DNA from 4 places in the Cupriavidus necator N-1 genome. Region 4 is predicted to be linked to each of the others. Evidence: predicted binding sites of a transcription regulator. Region 4 holds the regulator's gene; each other region holds the start of a gene.
What was found. Region 4 encodes FNR, which switches genes on or off when oxygen is low (the NO sensors DNR and NnrR bind a similar motif). Its sites were predicted from a motif close to TTGATNNNNATCAA; they were not measured.

Region 1: a site for FNR is predicted at 1,285-1,298, ahead of CNE_RS00310 (oxygen-binding di-iron domain-containing protein). Genes of this name have one in related genera too.
Region 2: a site for FNR is predicted at 2,575-2,588, ahead of ubiU (ubiquinone anaerobic biosynthesis protein UbiU). Genes of this name have one in related genera too.
Region 3: a site for FNR is predicted at 1,198-1,211, ahead of CNE_RS29035 (nitrite reductase). Genes of this name have one in related genera too.

The regions. Positions count from the first base shown of each region.
Region 1 covers NC_015726.1:63,651-67,866, forward strand. The annotation lists partial or broken gene CNE_RS00300 (MDR family MFS transporter) at 1-484, shown strand, start outside; gene CNE_RS00305 (glutathione peroxidase) at 565-1,209, shown strand; gene CNE_RS00310 (oxygen-binding di-iron domain-containing protein) at 1,355-2,140, shown strand; gene gstA (glutathione transferase GstA) at 2,141-2,767, opposite strand; gene CNE_RS00320 (aspartate/glutamate racemase family protein) at 2,923-3,660, opposite strand; gene hydA (dihydropyrimidinase) at 3,692-4,216, opposite strand, start outside.
Region 2 covers NC_015723.1:2,479,353-2,483,568, reverse strand. The annotation lists gene CNE_RS29280 (hypothetical protein) at 1-1,216, shown strand, start outside; gene CNE_RS29275 (NAD(P)H-dependent flavin oxidoreductase) at 1,311-2,480, opposite strand; gene ubiU (ubiquinone anaerobic biosynthesis protein UbiU) at 2,751-3,797, shown strand; gene CNE_RS29265 (U32 family peptidase) at 3,845-4,216, shown strand, end outside.
Region 3 covers NC_015723.1:2,424,562-2,428,777, reverse strand. The annotation lists gene CNE_RS29035 (nitrite reductase) at 1-1,090, opposite strand, end outside; gene leuD (3-isopropylmalate dehydratase small subunit) at 1,311-1,955, opposite strand; gene leuC (3-isopropylmalate dehydratase large subunit) at 1,948-3,366, opposite strand; gene CNE_RS29020 (tripartite tricarboxylate transporter substrate binding protein) at 3,387-4,216, opposite strand, start outside.
Region 4 covers NC_015726.1:2,293,056-2,297,271, forward strand. The annotation lists gene CNE_RS10800 (sulfite exporter TauE/SafE family protein) at 163-921, opposite strand; gene fnr (fumarate/nitrate reduction transcriptional regulator Fnr) at 1,000-1,725, shown strand; gene CNE_RS10810 (hypothetical protein) at 1,787-2,032, opposite strand; gene CNE_RS10815 (membrane protein) at 2,029-2,238, opposite strand; gene ccoG (cytochrome c oxidase accessory protein CcoG) at 2,283-3,755, opposite strand; gene ccoP (cytochrome-c oxidase, cbb3-type subunit III) at 3,805-4,216, opposite strand, start outside.

The DNA.
Region 1 (4,216 bases), 1.6 Mb from region 4:
GATCGTGCTGGCGCTGGTGACCCCCGCGATGCCGTTGGCCGTGGTGCTGGCGGCGATGACGCTGGCCGGCGTGGGCCTGGGCATGACCATGGTGTCGACGCTGATCAGTGTGCAGAACGTGCTCGAGCGCCGCGATACCGGCGCCGGCACCGGCGCGCTGCTGGTGCTGCGCTCCCTAGGCAGTGCGATCGGTGGGGCGCTGGCTGGTACGTTGCTGACGCTGGAATTCCGCCATGCGCTGGCGGCATCGGGGGTCACGCAGGCGCTGGACCTGGGCGCGCTGCGCCACGGCAGCGAGGCCTTTGCGCAACTGTCGCCGTCCGTGCGCGCGGTGCTGGCGGGCGGCGTGGAGTCGGGCTTCCACCTGATCTTTGCCGCGGGCGCGGCGGCGGCGGTGCTGGCACTGCTGATCGTGCGCCGCATGCCGGACCTGGAGCTGCGCGGCAGCGTCACCGAACACGCCGCCACGCTGGCGATGGATTGAGCCGGCCTGCCGGAAAGCCGCTACCGGCGTAGACTATGGCGTACCCGATACAGCGAGCCGCCTTCCGGAGCCCCATCGCCATGACTCGTCGTTTCCCCTCGTCCGCCACACTCCGACAACTGCGCCCGGCCGCCCTCGCCGGCGCGCTGGCGCTGGCCGCAGCCGGCGCCGCGCTATTGCCGCACCCTGCCCGCGCCGCCGACAAGCCGGCCGCCGCGCCTGCACCGCAGGCAACAGGCGCCTGCCCGGCGTCGCTCAACTTCAAGTTCCCGCGCCTGCAGGATGAAGCCCCGCAAAACCTCTGCCAGTACGCGGGCAAGGTCGTGCTGGTGGTCAACACCGCCAGCTACTGCGGCTTCACGCCCCAGTACGAAGGGCTGGAGGCGCTCTACAGCAAGTACCGTGACCGCGGCCTGGTCGTGCTGGGCTTCCCGTCGAACGATTTCTCGCAGGAGCCCGGCTCGGAGAAGCAGATCGCGGACTTCTGCTACAACACCTACGGCGTCAAGTTCCCGATGCTGGGCAAGTCGCACGTGCGCGGCAGCGAGGCCAACCCGATGTACGCGCTGCTGGCGAAGGAAACCGGCACCGCGCCCAAGTGGAACTTCTACAAATACCTGATCGGCCGCAACGGCCAGGTGGTGGGCAGCTACAACAGCAAGACCACGCCTGACGACAAGAAGTTCGTCGCCAAGATCGAAGAACTGCTGGCCAGCCCGCGCTGACGCGCGCGACGCCCGGCCGGGGTGTACACGCCTGACGACAGTCCGGCCGCTGGGGGGCGCGTGTTCCCTCCCCCATTGATTTGCATCAAGTTTGCAATGGGATTCGCTGAGTAACGTCGCCGCTTGCGACGAGCGGAGCGAGGCAATGGGAATCACGTTGTACGACGCGGACGGGCACACCTGCCTGATGTTCACCGACCTGGTCGAGGAAGCGCATGGCGAAGCGGTGCAGACCAACCAGTTCCTGGTCGTCGACCACGGGCATGGCGCGCTGATCGATCCCGGCGGGCAGATGACCTACAGCGAGCTGTATCTCACCATCAGCCGCTACTTTCCGCCCAAGCAACTCGACTACGTGCTGGCTTCGCATGCCGATCCGGACATCGTCGCATCGGTCGGACGCTGGCTGACGGGCTCTGACTGCCGCATCTTGATTTCCAGCGTGTGGGCGCGCTTCCTTCCGCATTTCTGCCAGGCCGGTAAGACGGCCGGGCGCATCGTGACGATTCCCGATGCGGGCATGCATATCCCGCTCGGGCACAGCTCCCTGGTCGCGGTGCCAGCGCACTTCCTGCATTCCGAAGGCAATTTCCAGTTCTACGATCCGATCAGCAAGATCCTGTTCTCGGGCGATCTCGGCGCGGCCATGACAGGCGCCAAAGCGGCCGGCACCACGGTGACGGATTTCGATGCGCATACTCGCCTGATGCTGCCGTTCCACCAGCGCTACATGAGCGGCAGCCGCGCGTGCCGGCTGTGGGCAGCCATGGCGCGGTCGATGGATATCGAATGGATCGTGCCGCAGCACGGGCCGTCGTTTCGCGGCAAGCACATGGTGGCGCGCTTTATTGACTGGATCGACGCGCTGGCGTGCGGGCTGGACCTGCTGACGCAGGACCACTATCGCGTGCCCGCACCCGCCATGCGCTGATCAGTCGCGCACGAGCCCTTCGGCGCGCATGGCTTCCTGCACCGCCGGCCGCGCGGCGATGCGCGACAGGTAGTCCTGTAGCGTGGGGTATGCCGTCAGCGGCATCATCAGCATGCGGGCCCAGCCGAGGATGGTGAAGCAGTAGGCGTCGGCCACGGTAAAGGTGTCGCCGGTCAGGTACTGGCGGCCCTGCAGGTGCTTGTCGAGCTCAGCAAAGCGCAGTTGCAGCTTGGCCTTGCAGGCCTCTACCGTACTCTGCGCGGTTTCCTTGTGCCACAGCCACGGGCTGAAGACCTTGTGCAGTTCCGTTGAGACCAGCGTGATCCAGCCGGTGGCTTCCAGCCGCTCGCGCGTGCCGGCGGCGGGCAGCAGCGCGCGTTCGGGCACCAGGTCGGCGATGTATTGCAGCAGCGATGCCGCCTCGGTATGGCGCGAGCCGTCGTCGAGCTGCAGCAGCGGCACGTAGCCGCGCGGGTTGATGGTGTAGTAGTCGTCGGTGCCGTTTTCAGGCACGGCCAGCTTGTGGTGGAGCAGGTCGACTTTGGCCAGCGTGACCGGCAGGCCGGCTTCGCGCAGGGCGATATGGACGGCCATCGAGCAGACGCCCGGAGTGTAGTAGAGCTTCATTGCGATCCTGTAGTGGTTGCCTGGCCGCCACGCCATGCGGCGGCCGTGCAGGCAGTCTAGGATCGCCCCCCTTATGCAGCAATGCGCGTCCTTGCGGACGCGCATTGCAGATTTGCACAGGGCTCAGTTTGCGCTCAGTTTGCGCTCGAATGCGCTCAGTCGAGCAGCTTTGCCAGCGCCGGCGGCAGGCCGGCATTGGGCTTGCGCGGCGGCCGCGCGAAGCTGCCCTGCGTGGCGCTGCCGGCGCGCAGGGCCACCAGCGATTCGCAATGCCGCACCGCGCTCGACACGCCATCCACCACCGGCACCGGGATGCGCCCTTGCAGCGAGCGTGCCAGTCCCGCCAGCGGCGCGCCGGCGACGATGATCACGTCGGCGCCGTCCTGCTCGATGGCTTGCAGGGCCAGTTGTTCCAGCCGCGCGGCATGGTCTTCCTGTACGCTGCCGATATCGCGCAGGGGCTCCTGCAGCGAACGCACGCTGGCCAGCCGCGACGACAGGCCGTTGGCCGCTACGCATTCGCGGTACCACGCCTGGATGCGGTGCGAGATCGCGATGATGGAGAAGCGCTGCCCCAGCAGGCAGGCGCTGGCCAGCGCGGCTTCGGTCATGCCGACGACAGGGACGTCGAACAGCTCTTTCAGGCCGGCCAGGCCGGGGTCGCCGAACGCGGCGACCACCAGGCCGTCGAACTGGCCGGCGTGTTCCGCGGCGGCGCAGGCGGTGGCATAGCCGCCGACCAGCGCCTCGAAGCGGGTTTCGATATAGGCCACGCCGAAGGCCGCGGTGGCCATCTGCAGCGTGGTGGTGGCGGCGGCGGTGCGCCGCGCTTCCGCCTCGATCAGCGCCGTGACGGATTCGCTGATATTGGGATTGACGATCAGGAGTTTCATGGTCGGAGTAGGTTGGCTGCAGGCTTGGCGATCAGCCCAGCATCGGCGCGCCCGCCGGCAGGAACTGCCCGCGGCCGGCCTGGGGTTCCTGGTACTGGCCATCGCGCACCAGCATCTCGCCGCGCGAGAAGCAATGCACCGGCCAGCCGGTCACTTCGATACCTTCGTACGGCGTGTAGTCCACCGCGTGGTGCAGCGCGCTGTTGCGGATCTGCACGCGCTTGTTCGGGTCCCACAGCACGATGTCCGCATCCGCGCCGATGGCGATGGTGCCCTTGCGCGGATACAGGCCATACAGCCGTGCCGGCCGCCACGAGGTCAGCTCGACAAACTGGTGCAGCGACAGCTTGCCGCGCGCCACGCCGTCGAACAGCAGCGGCAGGCGCGTCTCGATGCCCGGCACGCCGTTGGGGATATGCTCGAACGAAGGCCGTTCGCCGCCCGGCTGCTTGCCTTGCGGGTCGTCATAGCGGAACGGTGCATGGTCTGACGAGAACACGCTGAACACGCCATTGGTCAGCGCGCGCCAGACCGCGGCCTGGTTCTCCGGGTCGCG
Region 2 (4,216 bases), on a different replicon from region 4:
GGGCATGCTGCTGCCGGTCATGGTGGGCGCGCTGTTCCAGATGATGCCGGTGGTGGCCGGCGTGGCCGTGCCGGGTGCGGGGCTGCTTGCGCCGTGCATGGCCGCGGCAGGCGCGGGCGTGGCCACCGCCCTGGGCATTGGGCTGCTCGGCGGCGAACCTGTGGCGATGCAGGCGGCGGTGGCCGTGGCCGTGATCCTGTTGCTGGCCGGGGCCATTCTGCTGGCTGCTGGCCGGCGCGTGGCCGCAGTGGATGCCACCACGCGCACCCTTGCCGGCATCGGCGCGCCGCTGATGGTCGCGGTGCTATGCGGCATGGTGCTGGCCGGCGCCTTCGGCGGCTGGTGGCACGTGCCGGTGGCGCGCTGGCTTGACCTGCATATGGCGTGGGCGCTGGGCGGCTGGCTGGCCGCGCTTGTGACCGGCGTGGCCACCACCGTGCTGCCGATGTTCTGGCAGGCGCCGCGCCTGCCGGCGGCGATCGGGCGCTGGCTGCCCATGGCGCACTGGTTGCCGCTGGCGCTGTTCAGCGCCGCGGCAATGCTGTGGCCGGATCACCGGGCACTGGCGCATGGCGTGCTGCTCGCGTGGCTGGCGTTCTTGGCGGTGGTGGGAGCATGCGGGCTGGCCGGCACCCTGTGCGCGCGGCGGCGCCATGATCCACTGTGGCTGCTCTGGCCGGTAGCATGCGCCAGCATGATGGGTGCGGCGCTGCTGGGGGCGGCGGCAGTCGTGCTGCCCGCCGCCGGGCTGCCGCTGGCATGGTGGGCCGGGACCATGGCGCTGGTCGGCGTGGGCGTGCTGCCGGTCACGGCCATGCTCGGCAAGATCGTGCCGTTCCTGGCCTGGCTGCACCTGCGCCGGCTGCTGCCGCCGCGCGCGCGGGTGCCGGCCATGCAGGCCATCATCGTGCCGGGCCGGCAACGGCGGCAGGCATGGCTGCTGCTGGCGGCCTACGTGCTGCTGCTGGCGGTACCGCTGGCGCCGGCGCCGCTGGCCCGCGCTGGCGGCCTGCTGCTGGCGGGCGCCAATGCGTGGCTGGGGTGGCAGCTGCTGGGAGCGTTGCGGTGCATGCGGGAGATGAAGAAGCGCGGCGGATTACCGCCGCGCATTGCAGACAAGGTTCCCATGCTGCCGGTTTGCTCCCCTCTCCCGCCTGCTGGAGAGGGGCCGGGGGAGAGGGCAGGCGCTGGCACACCGACGCGCCTCACTTCGTAGACACTCCGGCCCTCTCCCCCACCCCTCTCCCGCAAGCGGGCGAGGGGAGCCTTGTTCGCGCGGCGTTGGGCACGGCACGCACAACAGGCATGCGTCAGGCTGGTGTCGGGGTTTGAGTCAGCCCCGCAGGCTTTTCCCCGGTCAACAGGTAGTGCATCAGCTCCGCCACCGGCCGGATCGCCTCGCCGAAGGGCAGCGCACCCCGGCCGCGGAAGAACAGGCCGCGCTCCACGTCGCCGCGCACGGCCTGCGCCAGCTTCAGGTCGATGCAGAACTGGCCGATGCGGGCAATGCCGTCGCGCAGCCCGCACGCCTGCAGGCAGTCGAAGCCCTCCAGGCATTCACGCGGCTTGGCGCGGCGCTGCAGCCGCGACTCGCTCGACAGGTAGCGCGACAGCCACGGCGTCAGCACCGCGCGCGCGGGCAGCCCGGCTACGCTGGTGAACTCGCGCAGGGTCTCGGGCCGCGCCGTTGCCAGCACCTGTTTGAAGGCCGGGTGGGCATCGCATTCCTCGGTCACGGCGAAGGCCGTGCCCAGCTGCACCGCGGCGGCGCCCTCGCCCAGCCAGTGGCGCACCTTGGCATGGCTGTCGATGCCGCCGGCCAGGATCAGCGGAATGCTGTCCCAGGCCAGTCCCAGCTGCGCAAACAGCTCGCGGCATTCGGCCAGCACGCGCGAAAACGAGAAACGCGGCTCCGACAAGTCCTGGATGGTGGCCGCGCCCAGGTGGCCGCCCGCATGCGCCGGGTGTTCGACCACGATGGCATCGGGCAGCCGGCCCTTCTTCATCCAGCGGCGCAGCACCAGGCCGATGCCGCGTGCCTCGGACAGGATCGGGATCAGCGCCACCCTGGGGTGGCTGGCGGTCAGCTCGGGCAGGTCCAGCGGCAGGCCGGCGCCCATGACGATGGCATCGGCGCCGCTTTCGCAGGATTGCCGCACCAGCGCGGCGTGCGAGCCCACCGCCTTCATCACGTTGACGGCGATCAGCCCGCGGCCTTCGGACGCCGTGCGCGCGGCACGGATCTCGCGATCCAGCGCCTCGAGGTTGGCGGCTTCGATGGCGGGCTTGTCACGGCTGCCGCGGGTGCGTTCCATCAGGTCGGGGTGGTGGTGGCGCAGGTCGATGCTGGCGATGGTGCCGACGCCGTTCTCGCGCGCGACGGCGCCGGCCAGCCGGTGGGCCGAAATGCCGATGCCCATGCCGCCCTGCACGATGGGCAGCAGGCGGCGGCCGGCCAGCTTGAGCCAGGGTTGATTCATAAATACGTCTCCGGGAGAGGATGGGCGCGGGGCCGGCGTGCGGCCAGCCGCGGGGATGACCGGGCAAGCGTGGCACAGCGGCACGGGCCGGCGTTTGCCGCAGGTCAAGCGCGCGGTGGTGGCCTGCCATCGGCCTACGCCAACCGGCATAGGCCAACGCGGGCGGTGTGCCGTTGGCGTGGGTTTGCGCGCGGTCAAGCCCCTGCTGCAAGCGCTTGGCTAGCATCGGCCGCTGTCTTCATCTTCGCGCCGCCGCCGGCGCCATCACCGATGACCCCTGCCTCCCCAGCCCCATCCGCCGCGGCAAGCCTGCCGCGCCGGCCCCAGCTTGTTGCGCCCGCCGGTTCGCTGGCGGCCCTGCGCATGGCGCTGCAGCACGGCGCCGACGCGGTCTACCTGGGCCTGCGCGATGCCACCAACGCGCGCAACTTCGGCGGCCTGAACTTTACCGAGGCCGACATCCGCACCGGCGTGGCCGAAGCCCACGCGTGCGGCGCCGAGGTGCTGTTCGCCATCAACACCTTCGCCCAGATGGGCGCGGTGGCGCAATGGCAGCGCGCGGTCGATGCGGCGGCGGACCTTGGCGCCGACGCGGTCATCATGGCTGATGCCGGCCTGATGGGCTATGCGTGCGAGCGCCATCCTGAGTTGCGGCTGCACCTGTCGGTGCAGGGCTCGGCCACGCATGCCGACGCCATCGAGCTGATGCGCGAGCGCTTCCATATCCGCCGCGTGGTGCTGCCGCGCGTGCTGTCGCTGGCGCAGATCGGCAAGCTGGCGCGCCAGACCAGCGTGGAGCTGGAGGTGTTCGGCTTCGGCAGCCTGTGCGTGATGGCCGAGGGGCGCTGCCTGCTGTCGTCCTACGCCACCGGCGACTCGCCCAACAACAAGGGCGTCTGCTCGCCCGCGCACGCGGTGCGCTGGACCGAGCAGGACGGCACCATGCAGGCTCGCCTGTCGGGCATCCTGATCGACAGCTATGCGCCGGGCGAGCCGGCCGGCTATCCCACGCTGTGCAAGGGCCGCTTCGAGGTGGAGGGCGAGCGCGGCTACGTGCTGGAAGAGCCGACCAGCCTCAATGCGCTGTCGCTGCTGCCGGCGCTGATCGACATGGGCATCGCCGCCATCAAGATCGAAGGCCGGCAGCGCAGCCCGCGCTATGTGGGCGATGTGGTCGGCGTGCTGCGCGCGGCCATCGACGCCGCCTGCGCCGATCCGGCGCGCTTCGTGCCGCGGCAAGAGTGGCAGAGCACGCTGGGGCGCCATGCCGAAGGCGACCAGGTCACGCAAGGCGCCTACGACCGGCCATGGCGGTGACACCCATGACATCGATCTGCGTTGAACCGGCCATGACGGAGCTTCCCATGCCAGAGATTGCCGCGGCCGCGATGCCGCAAGCCGTAGCGATGCCAGACTTCGGCATCGCCCTGGGCCCGCTGCTGTACTACTGGCCGCGCGAGGCCGTGATGCAGTTCTATGCGTCGGTCGCCGATGCGCCGGTCGACCGCGTCTACCTCGGCGAGACCGTCTGCACGCGCCGCCATGAAGTCCGCCATGCGCAATGGCTGGAGATTGCGCAGATGCTGCGCGATGCCGGCAAGGAGGTGGTGCTGTCGACGCCGGTGCTGGTGGAGTCCGACACCGATATCGCCTGGATGCGCCGCGCCTGCGCGCAGGACGACTACCTGGTCGAGGCCAACGACCTTGGCGCGGTGCGCTGCATGGCAGGGCGGCCC
Region 3 (4,216 bases), on a different replicon from region 4:
TGGTGTCGACCACGGCGATCTTGTCGGACGCATTGGCGGCCACCAGGAAGTAGCGGCCGGTGGCGTCGAAGCCGCCGTCATGCAGGAACTTGGCTGAATCAATCGTGGTGGTCTTCAGGTTGGACAGGTCCGAGTAGTTGACCATCAGGATCTTGCCGGTCTCCTTGGCGTTGATCACGAACTCCGGATGGAAATGGCTGGCGACGATGGCCGCCACGCGCGGCTCGGGGTGGTATTCGTTGTCCACGGTCATGCCGCGCGTGGAGACCACCTTGAGCGGCTTGAGCGTGTCGCCTTCCATGATCACGTACTGCGGCGGCCAGTAGGACCCGGCCACGGCGTACTTGTCCTCATAGCCCTTGTACTTGGAGGTCTCGACCGAGCGCGCCTCCATGCCGACCTTCACTTCCGCGACGATATCGGGCTTGGGCAGCCACAGGTCGATCAGGTCCAGCCGCGCATCGCGGCCGATCACATACAGGTAGCGCCCGGACGCCGACATGCGCGAGATATGCACCGCGTAGCCGGTCTTGACGATATTGATGAGCTGCTTGCTGTCGCCGTCGATCAGCGCCACCTCGCCGGCATCGCGCAGCGTGACCGAGAAGAGGTTGTCAAGGTTGTACTGGTTCATCTTCCTGGTCGGGCGCTGGGCCACCGGCAGGATGTCCTTGCGGCTTTTCTCGATATCGGCCAGTGAGTACTCGGGCGGGGTCGGCGGGTCGAGCTGGATATAGCGCGCCATCAGGTCGACTTCCGGGTCGGAGAGATCGCCCGAGGTGCCCCAGTTCGGCATGCCGGCGGGGCTGCCGTACTTGATGAAGGTCTTCAGGTACTCGGTGCCGCGCGCGCGGGTGATGTCCGGCGTCAGCGCCTTGCCGGTCGCGCCCTTGCGCAGCACGCCGTGGCAGCCGGCGCAGCGCTCGAAGTAGATCTGCCGGGCGTGGTCGAACTCAGCGGCAGTGAGGGTGGGGATGGCGGCCTTCTGTTCCGCCTTCGGTTCTGCCTTGGTGGCTGCATGTGGCAGCCCGAGCCAGAGTGAGAGCGGCAATGCCGCGATTGCCGGGTACAGCCAGTTTTTTGCTTTCATGGGTGCCGTGGATCAGCGGTGAGGAAAGCGGTTTCGCGGTGTCCATGCCTGGGTGGCGGGCACCTGTCGTCATGTGGGAAGCATGCGGACACACTGACGACATGGAATTGACTGGCATCAAACGGCGGCGGTGGTGTGGGAACGAAGTGTGGGTGGTTGATGTTTGTCGTTTGCGATGGTGCAAGCGCACCGTGGAGGCGATGCGCTTGCAAGGCAGGGTTCAGGTCGGGCCCAAGCGGTCGCGCGTGCGCCTGGCCACGTTCGTTGTCCACGGGAACGCGCCCCGGTACTGCTGGATGAACTGCTCGATCTCGCCGCGCTGCCGCAGCGACAGGCCGATCATGTCCAGCCCTTCGATAAACATGCGGCGGTGCCGTGCCGACAGGTCGAAGGCGTAGTCGCCAGACGGAGTGCGCACCCGCATCGCCTCGACATCGATGCTGATGGTGTTGCCCGCGTCCGCATCCACGTCGTTCATCAACGGCTCGATCACCTCACGCGGCAGCATCACCAGCAGCAGCCGGTTGTTCATCGCGTTCGAATAGAAGATCTCGCCGAAGCTCGGCGCAATCACGGCGCGGATGCCAAATTGCTGCAGGCCCCAGACGGCGTGCTCACGGCTGGAGCCGCAGCCGAAGTTGGCGCCGCTCACCAGGATACTGGTGCCGGCGTACTCGGGCCGGTTCAGCACGAAGCCAGGGTGCGGCGCGCCGCTGGCATCGAAGCGGTGGTCGTAGAGGATGCCCTCGGCCAGCCCGGCCTTGTCGATCCCGCGCAGAAACTGCTTGGGGATGATCTGGTCGGTATCGAGGTTCTCGAAGCGGATGGCGGCGCCTTTGCCGGCGATGCAGGTGTGTTCAGGCATGGGTGATCTCCAGCTTGCGGACGTCGGTGATGACGCCGGTGACCGCTGCCGCGGCGGCCATGGCCGGGCTCATCAGGTGGGTGATGGCACCGCGTCCCTGCCGGCCCTCGAAATTGCGGTTGGTGGTGGAAGCGCAGCGCACGCCGTCGGCGAGCACGTCGTCGTTCATGGCCAGGCACATCGAGCAGCCCGGTTGCCGCCATTCAAAGCCGGCGGCGGTGAGGATCCCGGCCAGGCCCTCGCGCTCGGCCTGGGCCTTGACCGCGCCCGACCCAGGCACCACCATGGCCCGGACCCCTGCAGCGACCTTGCGGCCGCGCACTACGCTGGCCACCGCGCGCAGGTCCTCGATGCGGCCGTTGGTGCAGGAGCCGATGAAGACGTGCTGGATCGGCGTGCCTGCCAGCGCGGCGCCCGGTTGCAGGTGCGTGTACGCCAGCGCGCGCTCGACCGAGCGCTGCTCGGCCTCGTCGATCTGGTCTTCCGGGAACGGGATCTGCCCGGAAACCGGCAGCACCTGGTCCGGGCTGGTGCCCCAGGTGACGTAGGGCTCGATCTCGCTCGCGTCGAACACGAAGTCCATGTCGAACACGGCGTCCGGATCGCTCTGCAGCGTGGCCCAGTAGCTGAGCGCGGCGTCGCGCTGCGGGCCTTCGATATCCACGGCGCGGCGCAGCACATAGTCGGTGGCGACCGCGTCCGGCGCGATCAGCGCGCCGCGCGCCGCGGCTTCCACGGTCATGTTGCACAGCGTGAAGCGGGCCTCGACGCTCAGGTCGCGGATCGCCGATCCGCAGTACTCCACCACGTAGCCGCGCGCACCTTGCGCGCCGATCGCGCCGATGATCCTGAGGATCAGGTCCTTGGCGGTGGTGCCGGCGGGCAGCTTGCCGTCCACGCGGATGCGCATGGTCCTGGCCATCCGGTAGACCAGCGTCTGGGTGGCCAGCACATGCTCGACCTCAGACGTGCCGATGCCGAAGCCCAGCGCGCCGAGCGCGCCGTAGGTGGTGGTATGGCTGTCGCCGCAGATCACCACCATGCCCGGCCGGATCATGCCGTGCTCGGGCGCGATCACGTGCTCGATGCCCTGCAGCGTGTCGTTGGTGTCGAACAGCGGGATCGCGTGCCGCTCGCAGTTGGCACGCAGGTTGGTGGCCTGCAGCGCCGAGGCCGGGTCCGCGATCACGCGGATCGCTGTGGGGTGCGTCGGGATGATATGGCTGACCACCGAGACGTTCTGTCCCGGCACCAGCACGCCGCGGCCCTGTTCATGCAACCCGGCGAAGGCCTGCGGGCTGGTGTACTCGTTCATCAGGTGCAGGTCGCAGTACAACAGCACATTGTCGTCGTCGATCCTGGCCACGGTATGGGAGTCGACCAGCTTCTGGTATAGCGTCTTGGGGGTCATGGCAACTGCCTTGTCTGTCGTTATTCCGCGGTGATGCCGCGCAGCCTGATCAGGTTGGCCCACACAGGCATCTCCTTTTCCAGGCGCTGGCGTGCCGCCTCGGGCGTGGTCGGGGTGGGCTCGAAGCCTTCCTTGAGCATGCGGTCACGGGTTGCCTGCGCGGCCAGCGCGGTGTTCAGTGCCGCGTTCAGCTTGTCGATCACGGGCTTGGGCGTGCCGGCCGGGGCAAACACCATGAACCAGGTCTCGAAGGCATAGCCGGGCAGGCCCGCCTCGGCCGCGGTCGGCACATTGGGCAACTGCGGCGAGCGCCTGGTGCCGGTGACGGCGAGCGCCTTGAGCTTGCCGCCCTGCACATGCTGCTGCGCGGCCGAGACCACCGGGAAGCTCATGTCCACCTGGCCCGCAATGGTGTCGACCAGGGCCGGGCCGCCGCCGCGGTACGGCACGTGGACGATGGAGACGTTGGCCACCGACTTGAACAGCTCGGCCGACATATGGAAGGTGCTGCCGTTGCCCGCGGACCCGTAGGTCAGCTTGCCCGGCGTAGCCTTGGCCGCCGCGATCAGTTCCTGCAGGTTCTTGGCGGGCACGTTGTTGTTGACCACCAGCACATGCTGCGAGCTGGCGACCATGCCGATGGGGGCCAGGTCTTTCAGCGTGTCGTAGGGCATGCGCGGGAACAGGCCCGGGTTGATCGCCAGGGACACGGTCTGCAGGCCGATGGTGTAGCCATCGGCGGCGGCCTTGGCCACGGCATCGACGCCGATATTGCCGCCGGCGCCGGCACGGTTCTCGACCACGATGGTGCCGCCCAGGCTCTTCGACCAGGCATCCGAGACCAGGCGCG
Region 4 (4,216 bases):
CCTGCCCTGAACGCGCCTTCTGGTAGGAAGGCCGCCTGGCGCTGCTCGCCCGCTGCTTACCGCGGCTCATTCTATGCCGCGCGATACCGCAATGTTGGCGATTGTATGGCATTCCCGCCCCCGCCTGCAACCATCATCCGTTGCCCGGGCGGCGCCGGCGCCTCAGAACACCAGGCAGAATCCATGCTCGGCCAGCGAATGTGGCAGCAGCACCGCTCGCGCAATGCCAAGGGCGCCGAACGCCATCACCGCCAGGCCGGCCCCCAGGCGCACGCCGGGACGTCGCGACAGCGTACGCAAGTAGCCCGCGAGGCCGGACAGCACCAGCAGATTAGGCAATGTGCCGAGCCCGAACACGCCCATCACGAGTGCGCCGGACGCCGCGTTGCCCGCCAGCAGCGCCAGCGTAAGCGCCCCATAGACCATGCCGCACGGCACCAGCCCCCACGCCAGGCCCACGCCATAACGCCGCGCCAGTCCGCTTCGCGCCCGCACAAACGCCGGCATGGCGCCTGCCAGGCCACCCAGCCGCCGCGCCACCGTTGCGCCGGCGCGCGCCGCCAGCCGCTCCAGCCAGTCGACGGTAAAAGTGTTGCCGCGCAGCAACCGCCAGCCCGACCACAGCAGCATGACGCTGCCCGCGCCGAACAGCCAGCGCTGCACCGGCAGGTAATCCTGCTTCCATGCCGAGGCACCGAGTGCGCCTAGCGCGGCACCAAGAAGCATATAGGTCGAGATCCGGCCCAAGTGCATAGTCAGCAACTCGGCCAGCCAGGCGGCGCGGCTGGGCACCAGACTGATCGTCACCGTCGCGCCGCGGCGTTGTTCCACGGCCAGCGCCACGCCGCCGCACATGGCAGCGCAGTGGACTCCGCCCAGCAAAGCGAGCAGAAAAACGCTGATCAGCACGCCAAATGTCAATTCTTACTCCCTACCGCATCACATCGCACGGTAAAATGTCCTAATCGCGCCCTCGCTGCCATTTCTAGCAGGTTCCAATTGCTCACCTCCATTCCCATTACCGAGATGTCGCCCCGCTGCTCCACCTGTGCAATGGGGCAGCTGTGCCTTCCGGTCGGCATGTCGCAGCAAGACCTCGCCAAGATGGACACGCTGGTACAGGAACGCATCCGCGTGCACAAGGGTGAAACCTTGTATCGCATGGGCGATCCGCTCACCGCGGTCTATGCCGTGCGCTTTGGCACGCTCAAGACCCACGTCACCACTGAAGACGGCCGCTCGCAGATTACCGGCTTCCACCTGCCCGGCGAAATCGTCGGTCTCGACGGGCTGGGCGAGATGCAGCATGCCTCCGATGCCGCCGCGCTGGAAGATACCGAAGTCTGCGTGGTCCGCATGAGCGAACTGCAGTCCCTCTCGGTCGACCTGCCATCGCTGCAGCAGCAGTTCCTGCGCCTGATGGGCAAGGAAATCACGCACGACCAGCTGATGCTGGTCACGCTGGGCTCGATGCGCGCCGAGGAACGCCTTGCCGCCTTCCTGATCAACCTCTCTGAGCGCCTGTCGGCGCGCGGCTATTCGGCGTCCGAGTTCGTGATGCGCATGAGCCGCGAAGAAATCGGCAGCTACCTGGGCCTGAAGCTCGAAACCGTCAGCCGCCTGTTCTCTCGCTTTGCCGAAGCCGGCCTGATCCAGATTCGCCAGCGCCACGTCAAGCTGGTGGACATCGACGGCATCAAGCAACTCTACAGCCGCTCCTGCTAAGCGGCCAAGCGCTGCCAGTGCCGCATCCGGCCATGGCAGCGCAGACCTCACGCCAGTCCGCTCATTCCAGTTCGTCGGTATCGCTGAGCCGCGTCGGCATGGTGTAGAGCGTCAGTCCGCTGGACAACGCGCAGAACACCCAGGCCATCAGGAAGCCGATGGTGTAGACCGATTCGCGGGACGCTTCGATCGGCTGGCCGAAGAAGTTCAGGTCACCGGGATCCACCACCGAAAACACCGTCGCGGTCGCAAAGCCAGCCATCAGGAACGCCGGCCAGAGTACCCACATCAGCCAGCGCAACCTCATGGCTGCCTCGCTGCGGCAGCCTTGGGCGGCGCGGCATCGGCCTTCTCCACCACCAGGCCATGGCGCGTTGCACCCTGCACCGGCATGTCCGGATGCGTGGACGCCAGCCAGATCGTCACGCCGCACGCCACCATCGCCACCAGCGGGCCGCTCATCAATAGCCACGGCCACGGCTCCTTCCACCACGGATTGCCTTGCTGACTCATCTTGCCCCCTTCATCTTGACGACTAAGTCCGCGTCTGCCCAGCTTCACAAATCGCGCGGCACGATGAAACTGGTGGATTGCCGGATTTCGGCCTGCCCCCGCTCCGTGCCTTCGCTCGTCACTGTCACGTTGATCTTGTGCGTGCCCCGCGCCGCGGCCTCGATCGGCACGCGGATCCGGATCGGCAGCAACCGGTTGGACGTCGGCGCCAACGATTCGGCCTGCTTGTCGTACTCCACCCTCAGGTTCTTCAGCTCGTCGCTGTCGGCGCGCACGCTGATCTTCATCGGCGCTTCGGTGGTGTTGATCAGCTGCAGGCGATAGACGTTCTCGATCCAGCGGCCTTCCACTTCACGGCCGAGCGCACCACGGTCGCGGATGATGTCGACCTTCAGCGGCGTGCGCAGCGCGATCGACGCCATGAAGCCGCCCAGCAGCACCACCCAGACCACGGAATAGATGATGACGCGCGGACGCAGCAGGCGCTTGCGCGATGCCGCTGCGGACAAGGCCTTGCGCATCGCGTTTTCCGAGGTATACCGGATCAGGCCGCGCGGATAGTCCATCTTGTCCATGACCTGGTTGCAGGCGTCGATGCAGGCGCCGCAGCCGATGCACTCGTACTGCAGGCCGTCGCGGATATCGATGCCTGTCGGGCACACCTGTACGCAGATGCTGCAGTTGACGCAGTCGCCAAGCCCCGCCTTGTAGTGATCGGTCTTGCGCGACCGGCTGCCGCGCGGCTCGCCGCGGCCGACGTCGTAGGTCACGACATAGGTATCGCGATCCACCATCACGCTCTGGAAGCGCGCATACGGGCACATGTACTTGCACACCTGCTCGCGCATGAAGCCCGCATTGCCCCAGGTGGCGAACGCGTAAAACAGCATCCAGAACGACTGCCACGGCCCCAGCGACAGGCTGAGCACCTCGCCGCCCAGACCGCGGATCGGCGCGAAATAGCCGATGAAGGTAAAGCCGGTCCAGAGCGCAATCAGCACCCACAGGAAGTGCTTGGTCGCCTTGAGACGGAACTTGCGCAGGCTCCACGGATCGCCATCGAGCCGGATGCGGGCGATGCGGTCGCCTTCGACCCGCCGCTCGATCCACATGAAGATCTCGGTATAGACCGTCTGCGGACAGGCATAGCCGCAGAACAGCCGCCCCGCGATCGCCGTGAACAGGAACAGCGCCAGCGCCGAGATCACCAGCAGCACCGCCAGGTAGATCACATCCTGTGGCCACAGCACCAGCCCGAAGATGTAGAACTTGCGCGCGCCAAGGTCGAACAGCACGGCCTGGCGGCCGTTCCATTGGAGCCAGGGCGTGCCGTAGTAGATCAGCTGGGTCAGGATCACCAGCCAGACCCGCCAGTTGGAGAAGGCGCCCGTCACCGAGCGCGGGTAGATCTTGCGGCGGACCTCGTAGAGCGTTTCGTCAGAGGTCTCGCCCGGCGCAGCGGCCGACCGTTGCAGGTCGGCCGCCCGGGCCATTTCTTCGGTCCCGGGTGCATTCATGGGCATGCTCTCCCGCGAGCCACCAGCGCCCGCTCACTTGAGTCGTCGGTCATTGCCCGTCTCCACTCCCGATGTTGGACAAACCCCAGATATAGGCCGTCAGCATCCGGATGCGCTCAGGCGTCAGGATCTCCTCATGCGCGGGCATTTTGTTGTTGTGGCCCTTCAGGATGGCGTCGACGATGCTGCCTTCCGAGCTGCCATACAGCCAGACGTTGTCCGACAGGTTGGGCGCACCGAGCGCCTGGTTGCCCTTGCCGCCGGCGCCGTGGCATGCCACGCAGGTCGTCTTGAAGGTGCCCTCGCCACGCGACGCACGGATCGGGTCCGACGACAGCCCCGACAGCGAGCGCACGTATTGCGCCACGTCGCCCGCCTGCTTGGCGTCGATGGTCGCGGCAAACGGCGGCATCACGCCATTGCGGCCCTTGGTGATGGTCTGCTGGATGGTGTCGGGTTCG